Regions from separate parts of the Viridibacillus sp. FSL E2-0187 genome, predicted to be linked through region 2. Evidence: a T-box and tRNA genes for the amino acid it is inferred to sense, from the RefSeq annotation. Region 2 holds a T-box; the other holds one or more tRNA genes.
The links. The T-box of region 2 lies ahead of proS (proline--tRNA ligase). A T-box ahead of a tRNA ligase gene usually reads a tRNA of that ligase, here a tRNA-Pro.
Positions count from the first base shown of each region.

Region 1: it encodes a tRNA-Pro, which carries the amino acid that the T-box ahead of proS (proline--tRNA ligase) is inferred to sense. The anticodon was not compared.

Region 1 covers NZ_JBBOVG010000001.1:436,625-446,864, reverse strand. The annotation lists gene MHH85_RS02175 (dipeptidase) at 1-339, opposite strand, end outside; gene MHH85_RS02170 (MFS transporter) at 385-1,587, opposite strand; gene MHH85_RS02165 (TraR/DksA C4-type zinc finger protein) at 1,805-2,296, opposite strand; gene MHH85_RS02160 (MerR family transcriptional regulator) at 2,385-3,149, opposite strand; tRNA gene MHH85_RS02155 (tRNA-Glu) at 3,409-3,480, opposite strand; tRNA gene MHH85_RS02150 (tRNA-Ser) at 3,485-3,575, opposite strand; tRNA gene MHH85_RS02145 (tRNA-Asn) at 3,581-3,655, opposite strand; tRNA gene MHH85_RS02140 (tRNA-Ile) at 3,666-3,742, opposite strand; tRNA gene MHH85_RS02135 (tRNA-Gly) at 3,750-3,823, opposite strand; tRNA gene MHH85_RS02130 (tRNA-Phe) at 3,828-3,903, opposite strand; tRNA gene MHH85_RS02125 (tRNA-Asp) at 3,933-4,009, opposite strand; tRNA gene MHH85_RS02120 (tRNA-Met) at 4,013-4,089, opposite strand; tRNA gene MHH85_RS02115 (tRNA-Ser) at 4,122-4,214, opposite strand; tRNA gene MHH85_RS02110 (tRNA-Ile) at 4,237-4,313, opposite strand; tRNA gene MHH85_RS02105 (tRNA-Met) at 4,330-4,403, opposite strand; tRNA gene MHH85_RS02100 (tRNA-Ala) at 4,431-4,506, opposite strand; tRNA gene MHH85_RS02095 (tRNA-Pro) at 4,526-4,602, opposite strand; tRNA gene MHH85_RS02090 (tRNA-Arg) at 4,607-4,683, opposite strand; tRNA gene MHH85_RS02085 (tRNA-Leu) at 4,713-4,801, opposite strand; tRNA gene MHH85_RS02080 (tRNA-Gly) at 4,808-4,882, opposite strand; tRNA gene MHH85_RS02075 (tRNA-Leu) at 4,908-4,992, opposite strand; tRNA gene MHH85_RS02070 (tRNA-Lys) at 5,013-5,088, opposite strand; tRNA gene MHH85_RS02065 (tRNA-Thr) at 5,101-5,176, opposite strand; tRNA gene MHH85_RS02060 (tRNA-Val) at 5,195-5,270, opposite strand; rRNA gene rrf (5S ribosomal RNA) at 5,280-5,395, opposite strand; rRNA gene MHH85_RS02050 (23S ribosomal RNA) at 5,529-8,458, opposite strand; rRNA gene MHH85_RS02045 (16S ribosomal RNA) at 8,643-10,195, opposite strand.
Region 2 covers NZ_JBBOVG010000002.1:433,231-443,470, forward strand. The annotation lists gene MHH85_RS21355 (LTA synthase family protein) at 1-1,547, opposite strand, end outside; gene MHH85_RS21360 (AI-2E family transporter) at 1,756-2,835, shown strand; gene MHH85_RS21365 (NUDIX hydrolase) at 2,845-3,465, shown strand; gene proS (proline--tRNA ligase) at 4,298-5,728, opposite strand; T-box leader at 5,769-5,968, opposite strand; gene MHH85_RS21375 (histidine phosphatase family protein) at 6,050-6,589, shown strand; gene MHH85_RS21380 (hypothetical protein) at 6,636-7,103, shown strand; gene MHH85_RS21385 (hypothetical protein) at 7,515-7,742, shown strand; gene MHH85_RS21390 (alpha/beta hydrolase) at 7,771-8,376, shown strand; gene MHH85_RS21395 (MMPL family transporter) at 8,418-10,240, opposite strand, start outside.

The DNA.
Region 1 (10,240 bases), on a different contig from region 2:
ATCGGCTCCGATGGCATCACAACCTTCTAATGTTAAAACCGCTCCAATTTCACCTTCTTGTAGCGTTTCTAGTTGATGCCAATCTGTAATATGTACCATCTCCGGATTTGGAGCAAGCACTTGTGTTTGGAATAATTCAATTTGGCGGAGTGCCTCTAAGTATTTTCTCCCTTGAGGTATATCTTCATCTACGAAAATCGCAAAAAATTGCACCTTCACTTTTCCTTGCTTTAAGCGTTCTAAATTTGCTTGTAATTGTGGTGCATTTCTAAAATTAAGTGGTTCTTCGGCTATGGACAATTTCCATAACACATCACAATGCAAATCGATAATATTCATATGTTGTACCCCCATTAGCTATCTTACTGCACATATTATACATGGTTACGATGTTTCAGCATAATATCGCTTGTTTGATTTTTGAAATACTTGTGTACACAATATAACCGATAGTAGCACTGCTATTGCCGAAAATCCTACAGCTACCATTTGTAAAGAAAACCATTCAGCTAGAGCACCGATAATAAAAGTAAATGAAATTTGTATTATACTCAAGAACATTGCTGTAACACTACCAAACCGCCCCATAATTTCTGTTGGCACATTTTTTTGATAGAAAGTATCATATCCTGAGTTGGAGAATGACATAAAGAACCCTAAAAAGATAAATGCTGCAGTTGCTGTCCAAAACCCTACAGAGCTGTAAAATAATAAATAGCCAACTGTGGTCATCAACATACCTACGGCAAAGTATATTTGTAATGATATTTTTTTCACCAACATTGCTGATATTGATGCCCCAATAATTGAACCTATCCCTGTAATGCTAACGATTACTCCATACATTTGATTAGATAATCCTAGGTTTTGCTTAATAAATGTCACCTCTTGTGAATCTAGAGAAAAAGCAATCATTAAAGCAACTTGGAATAATAAATATACTTTTATAAAATAATGATCTTGTTTTATATATGACTTAACAACTTGCCAATCTGCTAACATCATTTTTATAGTAATTGGTTCACGCTTTAATATTGTTTTATCTTCGATATTTGGTAACAGGTAAATACAAAAAGCACAACAAAAGAATGTTATTGCGTTAATCACAACACATATCGTTGTACCAACTGTTACAATTAGTATACCTGCAAGCGCAGGGCCGATTAAAAATGAACCTGAATTCATCATACTCATAATTGAATTAAATCGTCGTCGATCGGTTTCCTTTACAAATTTTGTGATATAAAAAGTAGAGCTGGGCCCAAAAAAGGAACCGGCCATATTTGCAACAAATATGATGGTATAAATTATCCAAATCGACCCCATAAAAGGTACAAGTAGCACAAGTAAACCTCTTATTACATCAGAAAATATCATTAACCTTCTCTTATTCTGCCTATCAATTATGGATCCGGCGAAGAAATTCGTTAGTAACTTTGCAACAGGACCTACAATATAAATACCTGCAACTGCTGCTGCTGATTTGGTCATATCAAGAACCAAGACATTTAACGCGATTATGTAAATCCAATTTCCAAAAAAGGAAACACCAATTCCACTAAGTAATAAAGAATATCTTTTCCACATCCCTATTTTCACCCCTTATTTCAATCATTTGATGAAACTGTAATTCTCCCCTTCAAAATACATTAAAATCTATATATTTCCATTTTACGATTATGGAAACTTAATATGAATATAAATTTCTGAAAAATTCATAAAATAATTTTCTAATTTCACATGGTTGTCATTAATATTGAGCACAACAAAAATGGAACTGTATCTCCACAGTCCCATTTTTACTTTATTCTATTTGATCGCTAGGTGAATCTGAGGAACCGTATGCTTCTACTTCTAGAAAACTGTCCTCATTATCAACAATTGATCTATCATCCTGTATAGGTCGCTCTGTTGAAGCATTTAATAGTTCCTCCTCAACAGGTCTGTCAGTAGGTACCTTATTTTCTGGTACATGCTCGACACATGTCAGTGCTGTTGGAATAGCCTCTAATCGACCGAATGGAATGTCTTCTCCACATTCGCTACATTTTCCATAAGAACCATCATCAATAGCTCGCAACGCAGCCTCAAGTTTTTCAATTTGTTGTCCATTATGTTCACCAATCGCCATTTCTGTTACTTGATCTGTTAAATCAGTTGCTTGATCTGCAGGATGGTTGTCATAATTGGATAACTCTGTTGAATCTGGGGGCTCATGTGTATATTTTCTTCCCTGCAACACAAATAATTCTTGTATCATTTGATTTTTTAAATTTTGATATTTTGTGTTCGTCATTTTATTCCTCCATTAATATAACCTATTTATTATTATTTCCTATATTTTTTAAATCAAACATAAAAAAGAGTACTGCTTTTGCAGTACTCTAATTATTCATTCCAGTATAGATTAATATAGCATCTCTTAAAAGTTGTGCTGTACCAGTTTGCTCTTTATCATAATAGCTCGTGAAACGTTCATCTGCTATATACATTTCTGCAAGTCCTGCATGTGCTTCTTTGCTATACTTTGGCCAATAATACATTAACCATCGCTTATGTGCTTCGGCAGCACGCTGAGCAACATCACTATCAGCTTGACCAGTTTCCATTGCTCGTTTTAATAAACTCATCACTTCTTGCTCCAATGCTTGCACTTTTTCATATTGCTGCTCAGTCATTTGTTGCACTTTATTATTGGATGCATCAACTGTAGCATCTCCGTAATTTTGTCGTATCTCTTCGCCATATTCTTTTTCATTATCTAAAATCATTTTTTCCTTTAAACCTTCAAACTTTTCTTCGTTTGACATTTGAACTCCTCCATTCATAGCTCTGATTGTTTTAGTTACCGTTGTTATCATGACATCTAATTGTTGGCGTTTCTCCATTAATGCCTTATAATGCTCCATTAGGGCATTCTTATAGTCAAAATTCTCGACTGTTATGATCTCTTTAATGACTTCTAACTTAAAGCCTAATTCACGATAAAATAATATTTGCTGTAACAAATCAATCTCTTCTTGCCCATAAATACGATAACCTGAAGAATTTACACGTGCAGGTTTTAACAAGCCAATATCATCATAATAACGCAATGTTCTAGAACTAACTCCTGACAGCTGAGCAAGTTTTTGAATCGTCATTTCCATCTCTTTTCACCTCCATGTTTCTACTATATAGTTTGACGTAACGTTAAGGTCAATAGGATATAATTTAAAAAATCTAAGTACCGGCAAACAGCCTTTACGTAGTATGTTACTTCATATATTTATGATGATTTTTAACTTGCCTAATTATAAAGAACTCTTTTTCATAATCTGCAAAAATTGCTTTAACTCATTAAAAATACGCCTTTTCAAACGCAAAAAAACCATTAGAATCAAATATGATTCTAATGGTTTTTTAGTATGACCCCTACGGGATTCGAACCCGTGTTACCGCCGTGAAAGGGCGGTGTCTTAACCGCTTGACCAAGGGGCCTATATGGCGGAGAAGGAGGGATTTGAACCCTCGCGCCGCTTACGCGACCTACACCCTTAGCAGGGGCGCCTCTTCAGCCACTTGAGTACTTCCCCATATATGGCTCCGAAGGTAGGACTCGAACCTACGACCGTCCGGTTAACAGCCGGATGCTCTACCACTGAGCTACTTCGGAATAATTTTAATGGTGGGCCTAAATGGACTCGAACCATCGACCTCACGCTTATCAGGCGTGCGCTCTAACCAGCTGAGCTATAGGCCCATAAAATTGGAGCGGGTGAAGAGAATCGAACTCTCGACAACAGCTTGGAAGGCTGTGGTTTTACCACTAAACTACACCCGCATCATGGTGGGTCAGGACGGAATCGAACCGCCGACACTTAGAGCTTCAATCTAATGCTCTACCAACTGAGCTACTGACCCATGATGATTAATACAATATTTTTAAAAAATGGCGGTCCGGACGGGACTCGAACCCGCGACCTCCTGCGTGACAGGCAGGCATTCTAACCAACTGAACTACCGGACCATTTGGTTGCGGGGACAGGATTTGAACCTGTGACCTTCGGGTTATGAGCCCGACGAGCTACCGAACTGCTCCACCCCGCGATAATGATATTATGAAATTAACTTTTAAAAAATGGAGGAGGAAGAGGGATTCGAACCCCCGCGCGGTATGACCCGCCTGTCGGTTTTCAAGACCGATCCCTTCAGCCAGACTTGGGTATTCCTCCAAAAAATATAACGTTGTGTAGATGGTGGACCTTGCAGGACTCGAACCTGCGACCGGACGGTTATGAGCCGTCTGCTCTAACCAACTGAGCTAAAGGTCCTTTAGTTTGGTTAGTATGGCGGCAGAGGGGATCGAACCCCCGACCTCACGGGTATGAACCGTACGCTCTAGCCAGCTGAGCTACGCCGCCATGATGGTATTAAATTTAGTAATAAATTGGTGGAGCCTAGCGGGATCGAACCGCTGACCTCCTGCGTGCAAGGCAGGCGCTCTCCCAGCTGAGCTAAGGCCCCATAGGGTTGAAAGTATTAATGGTCGGGAAGACAGGATTCGAACCTGCGACCCCTTGGTCCCAAACCAAGTGCTCTACCAAGCTGAGCTACTTCCCGTTAATGGCGCGCCCGGCAGAAGTCGAATCCACAACCTTCTGATCCGTAGTCAGACGCTCTATCCAATTGAGCTACGGGCGCATTTATATCACTTATATTATATTAAAAGATGGTGCCGAGGACCGGAATCGAACCGGTACGGTAGTCACCTACCGCAGGATTTTAAGTCCTGTGCGTCTGCCAGTTCCGCCACCCCGGCATATTTTGGAGCGGAAGACGAGGTTCGAACTCGCGACCCCCACCTTGGCAAGGTGGTGTTCTACCACTGAACTACTTCCGCAATATGCTGATAAACTTAAAAATTATGGTGCGGGTGAAGGGAGTCGAACCCCCACGCCTTGCGGCGCTAGATCCTAAGTCTAGTGCGTCTGCCAGTTCCGCCACACCCGCATATAATGTTTTTTAAAAAATGGTGAGCCATGTAGGATTCGAACCTACGACCCTCTGATTAAAAGTCAGATGCTCTACCAACTGAGCTAATGGCTCATATGAAATGAATGGTGCCGGCGAAAGGAGTCGAACCCTCGACCTACTGATTACAAGTCAGTTGCTCTACCAACTGAGCTACACCGGCATTGTTTATTTAAAATAATGGTGGAGGATGACGGGATCGAACCGCCGACCCCCTGCTTGTAAGGCAGGTGCTCTCCCAGCTGAGCTAATCCTCCATATTGTTCGCCTAGCAACGTCCTACTCTCACAGGGGGAAACCCCCAACTACCATCGGCGCTAAAGAGCTTAACTTCCGTGTTCGGCATGGGAACGGGTGTGACCTCTTTGCTATCGTCACTAGACTATTTTCTTAAGGACAAGAATTATTATAACATCTTTTTTAAAGTTTAGCAAGTGTTTTTTGCTATTTTAGAAAAGTTTTTTTCTTGTTCTCTCAAAACTGGATAAATTACATTGAAGTTAGTTAAGTAAAATTTGGTTAAGTCCTCGATCTATTAGTATTCGTCAGCTCCGTATGTCGCCACACTTCCACCTCGAACCTATCTACCTCATCGTCTTTGAGGGATCTTACTTACTTGCGTAATGGGAAATCTCATCTTGAGGGGGGCTTCATGCTTAGATGCTTTCAGCACTTATCCCGTCCACACATAGCTACCCAGCGATGCCCTTGGCAGAACAACTGGTACACCAGCGGTGTGTCCATCCCGGTCCTCTCGTACTAAGGACAGCTCCTCTCAAATTTCCTACGCCCACGACGGATAGGGACCGAACTGTCTCACGACGTTCTGAACCCAGCTCGCGTACCGCTTTAATGGGCGAACAGCCCAACCCTTGGGACCGACTACAGCCCCAGGATGCGATGAGCCGACATCGAGGTGCCAAACCTCCCCGTCGATGTGGACTCTTGGGGGAGATAAGCCTGTTATCCCCGGGGTAGCTTTTATCCGTTGAGCGATGGCCCTTCCATGCGGAACCACCGGATCACTAAGCCCGTCTTTCGACCCTGCTCGACTTGTAGGTCTCGCAGTCAAGCTCCCTTATGCCTTTACACTCTACGAATGATTTCCAACCATTCTGAGGGAACCTTTGGGCGCCTCCGTTACTCTTTAGGAGGCGACCGCCCCAGTCAAACTGCCCGCCTGACACTGTCTCCTACCCCGCTAAGGGGCATGGGTTAGAAGTTCAATACATCTAGGGTAGTATCCCACCAACGCCTCCTCCGAAGCTGGCGCTCCGGAATCTCTGGCTCCTACCTATCCTGTACAAGATGTATCAAAATTCAATATCAGGCTACAGTAAAGCTCCACGGGGTCTTTCCGTCCTGTCGCGGGTAACCTGCATCTTCACAGGTACTATAATTTCACCGAGTCTCTCGTTGAGACAGTGCCCAGATCGTTACGCCTTTCGTGCGGGTCGGAACTTACCCGACAAGGAATTTCGCTACCTTAGGACCGTTATAGTTACGGCCGCCGTTTACTGGGGCTTCAATTCGCACCTTCGCTTGCGCTAAGCACTCCTCTTAACCTTCCAGCACCGGGCAGGCGTCAGCCCCTATACGTCACCTTACGGTTTTGCAGAGACCTGTGTTTTTGCTAAACAGTCGCCTGGGCCTATTCACTGCGGCTCTCTCGGGCTTTCACCCTACTAGAGCACCCCTTCTCCCGAAGTTACGGGGTCATTTTGCCGAGTTCCTTAACGAGAGTTCTCTCGCACACCTTAGGATTCTCTCCTCGACTACCTGTGTCGGTTTGCGGTACGGGCACCTTTTACCTCGCTAGAGGCTTTTCTTGGCAGTGTGAAATCAGGAACTCCGGACATACGTCCTCGTCATCACAGCTCAACGTTATAGAAATGGGATTTGCCTCATTTCACGCCTCACTGCTTGAACATGCATAACCAACAGCATGCTTACCCTATCCTACTGCGTCCCCCCATTGCTCAAATGGTAAATAGGTGGTACAGGAATATCAACCTGTTGTCCATCGCCTACGCCTATCGGCCTCGGCTTAGGTCCCGACTAACCCTGAGCGGACGAGCCTTCCTCAGGAAACCTTAGTCATTCGGTGGACGGGATTCTCACCCGTCTTTCGCTACTCATACCGGCATTCTCACTTCTAAGCGCTCCACCAGTCCTTCCGGTCTGACTTCACAGCACTTAGAACGCTCTCCTACCACGGACATCTAAGATGTCCATCCACAGCTTCGGTGAATTGTTTAGCCCCGATACATTTTCGGCGCAGCGTCACTCGACCAGTGAGCTATTACGCACTCTTTAAATGATGGCTGCTTCTGAGCCAACATCCTGGTTGTCTAAGCAACGTCACATCCTTTTCCACTTAACAATTACTTTGGGACCTTAGCTGGTGGTCTGGGCTGTTTCCCTTTTGACTACGGATCTTATCACTCGCAGTCTGACTCCCGTGCATAAATCACTGGCATTCGGAGTTTGTCTGAATTCGGTAATCCGGGATGGACCCCTAGTTCAAACAGTGCTCTACCTCCAGGATTCTCTATCACGAGGCTAGCCCTAAAGCTATTTCGGAGAGAACCAGCTATCTCCAGGTTCGATTGGAATTTCTCCGCTACCCACACCTCATCCCCGCACTTTTCAACGTACGTGGGTTCGGGCCTCCAGTAAGTGTTACCTTACCTTCACCCTGGACATGGGTAGATCACCTGGTTTCGGGTCTACAACCACATACTCATTCGCCCTATTCAGACTCGCTTTCGCTACGGCTCCGTCTTCTAAAACTTAACCTCGCATGTAATCGTAACTCGCCGGTTCATTCTACAAAAGGCACGCTATCACCCATTAACGGGCTCTAACTACTTGTAGGCACATGGTTTCAGGATCTATTTCACTCCCCTTCCGGGGTGCTTTTCACCTTTCCCTCACGGTACTGGTTCACTATCGGTCACTAGGTAGTATTTAGCCTTGGGAGATGGTCCTCCCAGATTCCGACGGAATTTCACGTGTTCCGCCGTACTCAGGATACACTCAAGAGAGAATGAACTTTCAACTACAGGGCTGTTACCTGCTCTGGCGGGCCTTTCCAGACCGCTTCGTTTAACTCATTCCTTTGTAACTCCATATAGAGTGTCCTACAACCCCAAGAGGCAAGCCTCTTGGTTTGGGCTATTCCCGTTTCGCTCGCCGCTACTCAGGGAATCGATTTTTCTTTCTCTTCCTCCAGGTACTTAGATGTTTCAGTTCCCTGGGTCTGCCATCAAGACGCTATGTATTCACGTCAAGATACTGCTCCATTACGAACAGTGGGTTCCCCCATTCGGAAATCTCCGGATCAAAGCTCACTTACAGCTCCCCGAAGCATATCGGTGTTAGTGCCGTCCTTCTTCGGCTCCTAGTGCCAAGGCATCCGCCATGCGCCCTTAATAACTTAACCTAAAAGTTAGTTATTAAGCCTAAAAAACTTAATAATAAAAAATGTGTTACTTAATTTGCTTCAATGTCGTTTTATCCAGTTTTCAAAGAACAAGGTTTTGAAGATCATTTTACAATGAGCCTTCAAAACTGAACGCAAGACGTTAATCGACAGATCCAAGATCTGTTTCCGTAATTATCCTTAGAAAGGAGGTGATCCAGCCGCACCTTCCGATACGGCTACCTTGTTACGACTTCACCCCAATCATCTATCCCACCTTCGGCGGCTGGCCCCATAAAGGTTACCTCACCGACTTCGGGTGTTACAAACTCTCGTGGTGTGACGGGCGGTGTGTACAAGGCCCGGGAACGTATTCACCGTGGCATGCTGATCCACGATTACTAGCGATTCCGGCTTCATGTAGGCGAGTTGCAGCCTACAATCCGAACTGAGAACGATTTTATGAGATTAGCATACCCTCGCGAGTTAGCGACTCTTTGTATCGTCCATTGTAGCACGTGTGTAGCCCAGGTCATAAGGGGCATGATGATTTGACGTCATCCCCACCTTCCTCCGGTTTGTCACCGGCAGTCACCTTAGAGTGCCCAACTAAATGATGGCAACTAAGATCAAGGGTTGCGCTCGTTGCGGGACTTAACCCAACATCTCACGACACGAGCTGACGACAACCATGCACCACCTGTCACCAATGTCCCCGAAGGGAAAACTCTATCTCTAGAGCGGTCATTGGGATGTCAAGACCTGGTAAGGTTCTTCGCGTTGCTTCGAATTAAACCACATGCTCCACCGCTTGTGCGGGCCCCCGTCAATTCCTTTGAGTTTCAACCTTGCGGCCGTACTCCCCAGGCGGAGTGCTTAATGCGTTAGCTGCAGCACTAAGGGGCGGAAACCCCCTAACACTTAGCACTCATCGTTTACGGCGTGGACTACCAGGGTATCTAATCCTGTTTGCTCCCCACGCTTTCGCGCCTCAGTGTCAGTTACAGACCAGAAAGTCGCCTTCGCCACTGGTGTTCCTCCAAATCTCTACGCATTTCACCGCTACACTTGGAATTCCACTTTCCTCTTCTGCACTCAAGTCTCCCAGTTTCCAATGACCCTCCACGGTTGAGCCGTGGGCTTTCACATCAGACTTAAGAAACCACCTGCGCGCGCTTTACGCCCAATAAATCCGGACAACGCTTGCCACCTACGTATTACCGCGGCTGCTGGCACGTAGTTAGCCGTGGCTTTCTAATAAGGTACCGTCAAGGTACGTTCAGTTACTAACGTACTTGTTCTTCCCTTACAACAGAGTTTTACGATCCGAAAACCTTCATCACTCACGCGGCGTTGCTCCATCAGACTTTCGTCCATTGTGGAAGATTCCCTACTGCTGCCTCCCGTAGGAGTTTGGGCCGTGTCTCAGTCCCAATGTGGCCGATCACCCTCTCAGGTCGGCTATGCATCGTTGCCTTGGTAGGCCATTACCCCACCAACTAGCTAATGCACCGCGGGCCCATCTAGTAGTGACAGCCGAAACCGCCTTTCAGCATTTTGCCATGTGACAAAATGGATTATTCGGTATTAGCCCCGGTTTCCCGGAGTTATCCCAATCTACTAGGTAGGTTGCCCACGTGTTACTCACCCGTCCGCCGCTAAATCAGAAGAAGCAAGCTTCTTCATCATTCGCTCGACTTGCATGTATTAGGCACGCCGCCAGCGTTCGTCCTGAGCCAGGATCAAACTCTCCATAAAAGTAGTTTGAAAGCTCATTAGCTTTGCTAGCGTATCATCCGAAGA
Region 2 (10,240 bases):
CCACCAAGATGTGAAATTTGCTCATTGTCAAAGATTCCTGGTACCGTAAATAGTACAGGTACTATGAATCGATCATTCAAATTGTAAGGGTGACCAAGCAAATCTTCTAATAGCACTTGGTCTTCTTCTGTTACAGGTTTTCCATGTAAACCAGAATGATCACCATAAATGAGAATAACTGAATTATCGTACAATCCTAACCGTTTAAGATTCGCAACAAATTGACCAATTTGCCTATCTGTATAACGAACTGATTGTAAATAGTCTCCAACATATGTGTCGTTGAATTCCGTTGGTAATTCTAGATATTTGTAGTCTTCAGGCATTTTAAATGGCGTATGGCTAGTTAGTGTAATGATATTGGCGTAAACTCGATTGAATTGTTGTAACAAGCTCAGTACTTGTGATTCAGCAAAACGAAATGTTACTTCATCTGAGGGACCAAACCCGATAATTTGTTGTTCTGGAATATCTTCTGATGTATAAACATGGTTAAAACCAAGTGCAGGATATAGCTTATTACGATTCCAATACGATATATCATCTGCATGAAATGTGGCTGTACCGTAACCTTCTTCACTCAGCATTCTAGGTAAGGAAGCAACTTCTGAATCCTTTAGTAAATTGACAGTAGGGTCCATGCCTTCAGGATAAAGTCCTGTATGCATAACCCACTCAGCATCTGAAGTGTTGCCTGCACCGATTTGTTGGTAAACATTATTGAAATACGCGCTATCTTCTAATAGCTTATTCAGATTTGGTGTAATTTCTTGTCCATTAATATCTCGGTTAATAACAAAGTTTTGTAATGATTCTACTTGAATTACAAAGACGTTGCGATTTTTAGCGACACCAAATGTTTGGTGCTTGTTAAATGGAACATACTCATTGCCCTTTAGTTTTTCAAGATCGGCATCAGTTAGCTTTTCTTGAGTAGCAAGTGCGACACCAAAACTTCGAGCATATAATTGGACGACTTGTGATTGTAAGTAGCCATTTTCTTTAGCGAAATAAGATACATCAATCAGTGGTTGCCTAAATGCTAGGCCTGTCGTTATAACACTTATACATGTGAAAGCCAGGAGCCCTTTTCTAGCACCATTGTAGTAAAGTGGTTGTTTGTCTTTAGTGAAATAGTGAATCAAAGGTAGAAATAAAATAATATCTAAGAAAAAAAGGTAATCATAGGGGGTTCCAAGTAAGGCAACTGTACCACCGACCGAATGAGATTGATAGATTTGCTTGACGTCATAATAGGAAGGTAAAGTTGAAAAATACCGAGTGTAATACAATATGACGATAAATAAAGTAGATAAAACAGCATTGAAAATCCATACAGCAAGCCATGTACGCTTTTTAAATAACACTACGACAAGAGTAAGTGCCAAAGCCCACATTGGATACTCTAGTAACACAATTTGTGAAACCGAGCGGTTGTGGAAAATCACCGTACGAAATGCGATTATCTTCACAAGTAATACGGCGAGAATGAGAGTATATGGATGTAGTAAATATTTCTTGGCCACATGAGCCCAATTGCTTTTCATTACACCATCACCTTTATGTAAAGTTCTACTAAATAACGTAACAACACCCAACTGGAAAATCAACTAATGTCACTGGAATTACTTATTTTTTTTAGAATATTTGTATTATTGTATTTTCTATTATAACTGTTTGATTTCTTTTCCTACATAAAATATCGTATACTTAATGATAAAATGGGCCCATTTAGGCAATAAGGAAGTGAAGTTTGTGACGAAAAAGTTATGGTTTCAAACAGGTGTCGGTATATTACTCGCTTTATTAATAGTTAAGTATTTTTTAGAAATTAAACATTTGTTTTATCCAGTGGTTATTATTGCGAGCGCAATTTTTACTCCACTTTTATTAGGCGGAATTTTATATTACATAACAGAGCCAATTCAGCGTTTTTTAGAGAAACGTAAATTTCCGCGCTGGGCAAGTATTTTGACCATAATTATTGCATTAATAGGAGCACTTGGGGGCTTTGTCTCGTTGATTGGTCCTTCTATTGCAGAGCAGATGAATCATTTAGTAAAGAGCACACCTTATTTAGCAAGTGAAATTACAGATATGGCTGATTATATCCAAGATAATCGTGGAAGTTTTCCAGATCAAGTAAATGAATTTATAGATAAGATGGCAAACTCTATTCAAAAATACGCAGTAATGACAAGTGTATTTTTAGTACAACTAATACAAACGATTGTGTCATGGGCATTTATCTTAATATTGGTGCCTTTCTTCTTTATCTTCATGTTAAAGGATCATGAGAAATTTGCGCCATCAATGTATAAACTGTTTTCTGGGAATCGTCGTGAATGGATAAAGAAAACTCTGTCGGATATTGATGATGTGCTGCGCTCTTATATTCAAGGACAACTACTAATTAGTCTATTATTAGCTACTATGATGTATATCGGTTATTTAATAATTGGATTGGATTACGCATTGTTATTAGTTGTTTTTGCATTTTTCATGAATGTCATTCCATTTATTGGACCGTGGATTGCATTTGTCCCAGCCCTAATTATTGGATTTTTACAAGACCCCAAGTTAGCCATTTGGGTGTGTGTTGTCACATTAGTAGCGCAACAAATTGATAGTAATTTAATTACACCGAATGTTATGGGTAAATCATTAGATATTCATCCACTGACTGTTATTACAATCATTTTAGCCGCAGGTAACATTGCAGGATTCCTAGGTATCTTACTTGGTGTACCAGCTTATGCGGTTGGGAAAGTAATTGTGAAAAATATTTATGAACATCGTAAAGAAATTCGTTCAGCTGCAACAAAGAATGTGTAGGTGCCAAATATGGACAGTGAATTATTAAGAATATTTAATGATGAACATGAACCTATTGGTGAGGCAACTAGAGAAGATGTACATGCGAAAGGCTTTTGGCATGAGACTTTCCATTGCTGGCTTGTTAGTAAGGTAGAAGATAAGTACTATCTTTATTTTCAACTCAGAAGCACTTGTAAGAAGGATTATGCAAGTCAGTTTGATATAACGGCCGCTGGGCATTTGTTAGTGAATGAGCGAGCTGAGGATGGCATTCGTGAATTACAAGAGGAGCTTGGATTGCCACTTACGGTTAATGATATGAAAAAGCTTGGGGTATTTGAAACTTGTATACAACAGCCACCGATGATCGATATGGAATTTGCCCATGTGTACTATGTATTTAGTGATGCAGACTTTGTAGGATTTCAATTACAAGAGGAAGAAGTTGCTGGTATTGTTCGAGCAGAGCTAGGTACAGTGCAGGACTTCTACTCAGGTAAGTGTAAAACTCTATATGTCGAGGGGTTTGAAATCATCGAAGATGGAAAGAAGATACCTCTTGTAAAAAATGCTATACACGCTGATTTTGTTGAGCATAATGCATCCTATATGGATAATGTTTTAGCAAAATTAACAGAAGTTTTATAAGAAAAGCACGTTGCAAATGCAACGTGCTTTTTGTTTTGTTGAAGCTAGGTGACGTTTTTTAGTGAGCAATCGGACACTCAAAGTCAAAGGGAGCCTTTGATTCGACCCTTCCAGTGCTAGTCGAGGGCCGACAGGATGTTGGTCAGATAGCCGTTGCCACAGGACGTGGCGGTTTTAGGCTATCTGCATTTACACGGGCCGCTTCAGCATTAAGAATATCCGGCTTCAGCGGCCAGCCCCTCGAGGTCACTTCCACTTTCTCGGTCGAAAATTAAAAAGATATTTTCGATTCGAAAGTTCCAGTGCTTGTCAGGGCTAAACGGGCCGCTTCAGCATTAAGGTGTATCCAGCTTCAGGCGCTAGACTCTCGGGTCGTTTCGGTCTCTCGGCACAAGACAAAAAGCGTCTTGTGTTCGAGCCCTCCAACGCCTGTCGAGTCTGGTCAAGCGCCATCAGCATTAAGGTGTATCCAGCTTCAGGCGCTAGACTCTCGGGTCGTTTCGGTCTCTCGGCACAAGACAAAAAGCGTCTTGTGTTCGAGCCCTCCAACGCCTGTCGAGTCTGAACGAGCGCCATCAGCATTAAGGTGTATCCAGCTTCAGGCGCTAGACTCTCGGGTCGTTTCGGTCTCTCGGCACAAGACAAAAAGCGTCTTGTGTTCGAGCCCTCCAACGCCTGTCGAGTCTGAACGAGCGCCATCAGCATTAAGGTGTATCCAGCTTCAGCGGCCAGACTCTCGAGGTCACTTTCACTTTCTCGGTCGAAAACTGTAAAGATGTTTTCGATTCGAAAGTTACAGTGCTTGTCGAGTCTTGACGGGCCGCTTCAGCATTTAATATGCCTTGGCCCATACGACCATTTTTTCTGCTGGTTTGCTGCAACAGATGCATGCTTCTGAGATATGTTCTTGTTCGAATGGCATACATCGGGAAGTTGCACCTGTTTCTTCTTTTATCTTATCCTCACACGCTTGGTCACCACACCACATGGCTTTGATAAATCCTTGTTTTTCTTCAAGTTGTGTTTTGAATGCATCAAATGTTTGAACGGTAAATGTGTTTTCTTCGCGGTGATTTAGTGCTTTATTGTATAAATCATTTTGTATTTCTTCTAACATTTCAGGTAATTTTACTTCTAGTTCATCTAGTTTCACGATAACTTTTTCTCCTGAATCACGACGGGCTAGAACCACTTGATTATTTTCGATGTCTTTTGGTCCTACTTCAAGGCGTACTGGAATACCTTTCATTTCATACTCATTGAATTTCCAACCTGGTTTTTTGTCGCTAGCATCAATATTAACTCGTGCCACTTTGCCAAGACGCTCTTTTAAATCATAAGCAAAATCTAGGACGCCTTCTTTATGTTGAGCTATTGGTACAATCATTACTTGTGTTGGTGCAATACGTGGAGGAACGACTAAGCCACGATCATCGCCATGAACCATAATAAGTGCTCCTATTATACGCGTTGTGAAACCCCAAGATGTTTGATGAACAAATTGTTGTTTTCCTTCTTTATCAAGATATTTAATATCAAATGCACGTGCAAAACCATCTCCAAAGTTATGTGATGTTCCTGATTGTAATGCCTTCCCGTCATGCATTAGCGTTTCGATTGTGTAAGTGGATTCAGCGCCTGCGAATTTTTCTTTCTCAGTTTTTTGTCCTTTTAATACAGGAATAGCTAAGTACTCTTCACAAATTTGAGCATACACATTTAACATACGTAATGTTTCTTCTTGCGCTTCTTCTTGAGTAGCGTGAGCAGTATGCCCCTCCTGCCATAAAAACTCGAGTGTACGCAAGAATGGACGTGTCGTTTTTTCCCAGCGGACAACATTAGCCCATTGGTTATAAAGTTTTGGTAGATCACGATAAGAATGAATAATATTAGCGTAGTGTTCGCAGAATAGTGTTTCTGATGTTGGGCGGATAACTAAGCGCTCTTGTAGTTTTTCATCCCCACCATGCGTAACCCATGCCACTTCAGGAGCAAATCCTTCAACGTGATCTTTCTCTTTTTGTAATAAGGATTCAGGTATGAAAAGAGGCATATAGACATTTTCATGCCCTGTTTCTTTTAGTTTTGCATCGAGTTCATTTTTGATATTGTCCCATAATGCATAGCCATAAGGACGGATAATCATAGAACCACGAACGCTTGAATAATCGATTAAATCAGCTTTTGTTACTACGTCTGTATACCATTGAGCAAAATCCACATCCATTGCTGTTACGTCTTTCACAAATTGTTTTGCCATTATAAACACCTCTTCTTTAAAATAAAAAGCTCCGCCTTAAATAAGGGACCCATTACGGCGGTACCACCCTTATTTAAAGCGAAGCTTTACTCTCAAACATGTTAACGACTGTCGCCGCATCATTTTTCAATGACGAACTCGAAGGTAGGTTCAAGAAGCTGTTAATAAGAATCTTCCACCAATCAATTCTCTCTCTATAAAAACAGTCTATTCTTTACTAATCCTTGTCTTTGTTTTAATTATTGTTGTTTGTGATTATAGTATTGTCTAAATAGTATGTCAATACTATATAATATTATTCAGAAGATGGGGGAGTTGTTAATGAAGAAAATTTATATTATTCGTCATTGTAAGGCTTCGGGGCAAGAAGTAGAGGCAGCGTTAACCGTTGATGGGATTGAGCAGGCTAAACAATTAGCAGAGAGATTACAACAATACGATATAAAGAGAATTATTTCTAGCCCTTTTACAAGAGCAATTCAAACGATAGAACCATTTTCTAAGAAAATGAAAATAGAAATTGAACAAGATGAAAGGTTAGCTGAACGCGTATTAAGTACACAAAATTTTGATGATTGGTTAGATAAGTTGGAACAAACTTTTCTCGATGAAAATTTGAGGTACATAGGTGGAGAATCAAGCAAAGAAGCAATCGCACGAATGGAACAGTTAATCAAAGAATTACTCGAATCATCTACTACTGATACTGCAATTGTTTCGCACGGCAATCTATTATCATTACTCATTACAAAATATAATTCGAAATTTGGTTTTACAGGATGGAAAACTATGAGAAATCCTGATGTATTTTTATTGACCAAAGATGGACAAGATGTTGATATAAAGCGAATTGATATATAAAAAATGCTATACTAAAGGATGAATGCAAAAGAAAAAGGAGTAAATTATGTTAACATTTGAACAAAAACAAGCGATCATCGAAAGTTTCCCTCAATTAACTCGTAAAGAAATTTCGATGAAACGATTAAATTATCACTTTGATGGTAGCCAATATGAGAAAAAAATTGTGGTAGAAAAATTACACCCAAACGGTAATGGTTTTGTTTACGTAGGAGATTTACTACGTTATAAAGCAGACGATCGTGGTTTAGTAAATATTCGTGATTTCTCTGAGCAAGAGCTTCGTGAAATTATTGAAGATGCCCTTATGTATTTATCTGAAATTGATGAAGTAGTTCCTGAAGTGAGAATTGAGCAAAGCTGGCGTAACCGTAATGATGACCAACTTCTTTTAGTAGAAGAAGATCCTTTTTGGAATGTTTATCATGGCTTCAATTTAGAAGAAAGTTTCGGAACTCGTGATGATGCGGAAAACTATTTATATTCAGAAGGCTTTAAGCCGTCTAAAAAATGATGCTAACAATATCGTTTGTTTGCGGTATATGAGCGACCACCAAAGGACTTGCTGTTTCTAGCTGATCCGTCTGAGCACTTGATTGCACAAAATATTCGCGATGGTAAGTGTTATATCGCGAGTATGGCGGATGAGTGTTGGGGGTGGTCGTTTTGTTGATTTATAATACAAAAACTATCCAGATAATGACCATAGCGGTAGCCGGAAAATGTCAGGGACATGGCTTTGGTATTTCACTTATTCAGTAAGCCATAAGTGAAGCGACAGAAAGTGGTTATCGCCGAATTCTAAATGCTACTTGTAACTTTAGCATTGGACAACTGGCGCTGTATCAAAAATATGGATTCGCAGGATCAAAATTGAACATATCTTATTAAATATTATAAAAAAGTAATTTTGAGAACGGCATACATGTCGAGATCGGAAAGTTCTCGCAAAGGAATGCTAAAGGAAGTAGGGAATTTTATGTCTGGTAAAAAAACGGTTATTGCATTAATTTCTGTCGTAATAATTGCAGTTATATTGATTGTCCTTTCAATTCAACTATTTTATAAGAATCATCCTACGCAAGGTTCCAAAGCATATTCATTGACTCCTAGTACTGTTCAATCTATAATTATCTCGAATTCAAGATATTAATTATAGAATATAGATAGGGGGATTCTCCGTGCAACATATTTTCATTAAAGGTACTGATGATAGTAAGCCAACATTGTTGTTGCTACATGGTACTGGTGGGAATGAACATGATTTAATCTCTTTAGCAAAAGAGATTGATCCATCAGCTTCTCTTTTAGGTGTACGAGGAAATGTAGTAGAGAATGGTATGCCACGCTTTTTCAGACGTTTAGCAGAAGGCGTTTTTGATATGGCTGATTTAGAGGTCCGTACAAAGGAATTGGCTGAATTTATCGACGAAGCAGCCGAGCGATATAGCTTCAATCGAGAGAATGTTGTAGCAATTGGCTATTCTAACGGGGCAAATATTGCGGGTAATTTGTTATTCCGTAATGGGCCAGTTGTGAAAGGTGCTATTTTGCATCATCCAATGGTTCCAAGAAGAGATATTGAAGTGCCGGTATTACCACAGTTACCAATTTGGATTGGTGCTGGTAAAAATGATTATATGTGCCCTCCTCAAGAATCTAAAGATTTAGAAGGATTGTTAACAGCAGCGGGGGCAGAAGTAGAAGTATATTGGAGCGATTATGGTCATCAGTTAACACATGATGAATTAAAAGCAGCAAAAGCTTGGTATGCAAATCACTTTTAATAAATATGAAAAGAGGCAACCTGATTAAGGTTGCCTCTTTTTTATTTGCGATTTTTCTTTTGAAACGGCATCCACCAGTTCCAGTCACCTAATAATTTCATCAGACTTGGTACGAGCATTAGACGTATAATTGTCGCATCAATAGCAATGGCAATGGCAATGCCTACACCTATTTGCTTCACAGGCATTACATCTGTGAAGGCAAATGCACCTGTAATAACAATCATAATTAACGCAGCAGATGTAATGATTTTACTTGTAGAAGTAAGTCCATCAATCGTCGCGCGTGTATTACTCGCTCCTTTTTCATATTCTTCTTGAATCCTTGAGATAAGGAATACTTCATAGTCCATACTTAAGCCGAATACAAGACAAAATGTAATAACAGGTATGATTAATACAATTGTCCCTTCCTCTATTCCGAAACTTCCGTATTGGAAGATATATACGAGAATTCCGAAAGCTGATGATAAGCCAATAATATTCATTAAAATAGCCTTTATAGGAATTAACACAGAACGGAATGCAAGCATCAAAATAAAGAATGTAGAGACAATAATAATGGATAAAGCTATGACGATTTTATTTGAAATTTCATCGAAAATCTCTTGATTAAACTTCGCTTCTCCACCAAGCTTAAAGTTCATGTTTAAATCTTTATCTGACCACTTTCTCACCCAATCTTGTGCCTTTATAGAAGCTCCTTTAGCATCTAATGTAATTGGGATAAATAACTGTTTATCATGTATAAAAGTTTCTTTTAAGGGTTTTAATTGTTCGCTAGCAGAAAGGTTTTCCATACTTTGCTGCCAGTCCTCTACGCGATTGATTTTAGATTCCGTGAAAATGGTCTTCACATCGAGGACTAAGTCATCATTCTGTAATGCTTTTTGTAGCTTTAGGATGGCATTTAAACCAGCTTTGGAATCCCATCCATCTTCACGTTCTGCTAATAAGTAAACTGTAGAATTTTTGCCTAAATTAAATTCTTTTTGTAGTTTCTCAAAAGAAGTACGAGAATCATATGAAGTAGGTAAAGCATCCATTGTTGGAATGGTTAGCTTCATATCCTTCACAGGGACAATACCGATTCCTAAGATAATCAAGGAAATAATAGCAATTGTCACGGGACGTTTCATAACCAGTGTTGCAAAACTACGCCAACGCGATGCACTATTCGGTTTCACCCGAATAATCGTCCATTTATTTAAGCGATCACCTAGTAACAATATGCTTGCAGGCAACAAAGTTAATGAAGCAACAACTGCTAGGAAAACTGCAATTGTACCACCTAGTGCGATATTATGGAATATTTCTACTTGGATAACAATCATAGCACCGAGACCAATCATGACACAAAATGCAGAAAAAATAATCGAACGTCCGGCAGTTTGAATCGTTGTTTGCACAGCTTGTTGAATGGTAGAGTGCAATCTTTCCTCACGATAACGATTGATAAACAATAATGCGAAATCTATGCTGAGTGCGAGTCCAAGCATAGGAATAATATTCATTATGAAGATTGATAAATCAAACTGTCCACTCAGCATAGATAGTATGCCAAACGCAGATACGACAGTAATGATACCAATTACAATTGGGAGAATTGAAGCAACAACGCTACCAAATGCTAGTAATAACACAAGTACTGCGATGGGCAATCCAATTGCTTCTGCGTTAGCTAAATCCTTTTGACTGGCTGTATTAAGATCGGATGAAATCACCGACCCACCTGTAATAGTAATTCCTTGTTTATTGTTTATTTTATCTCGTATCTTCGGTACTACAATTACCATATCCTCTATAGTATTATCGAAATTTAAAATAGCATAGGAGATATTCTTTTTATGAAGTTTCGAGTCCT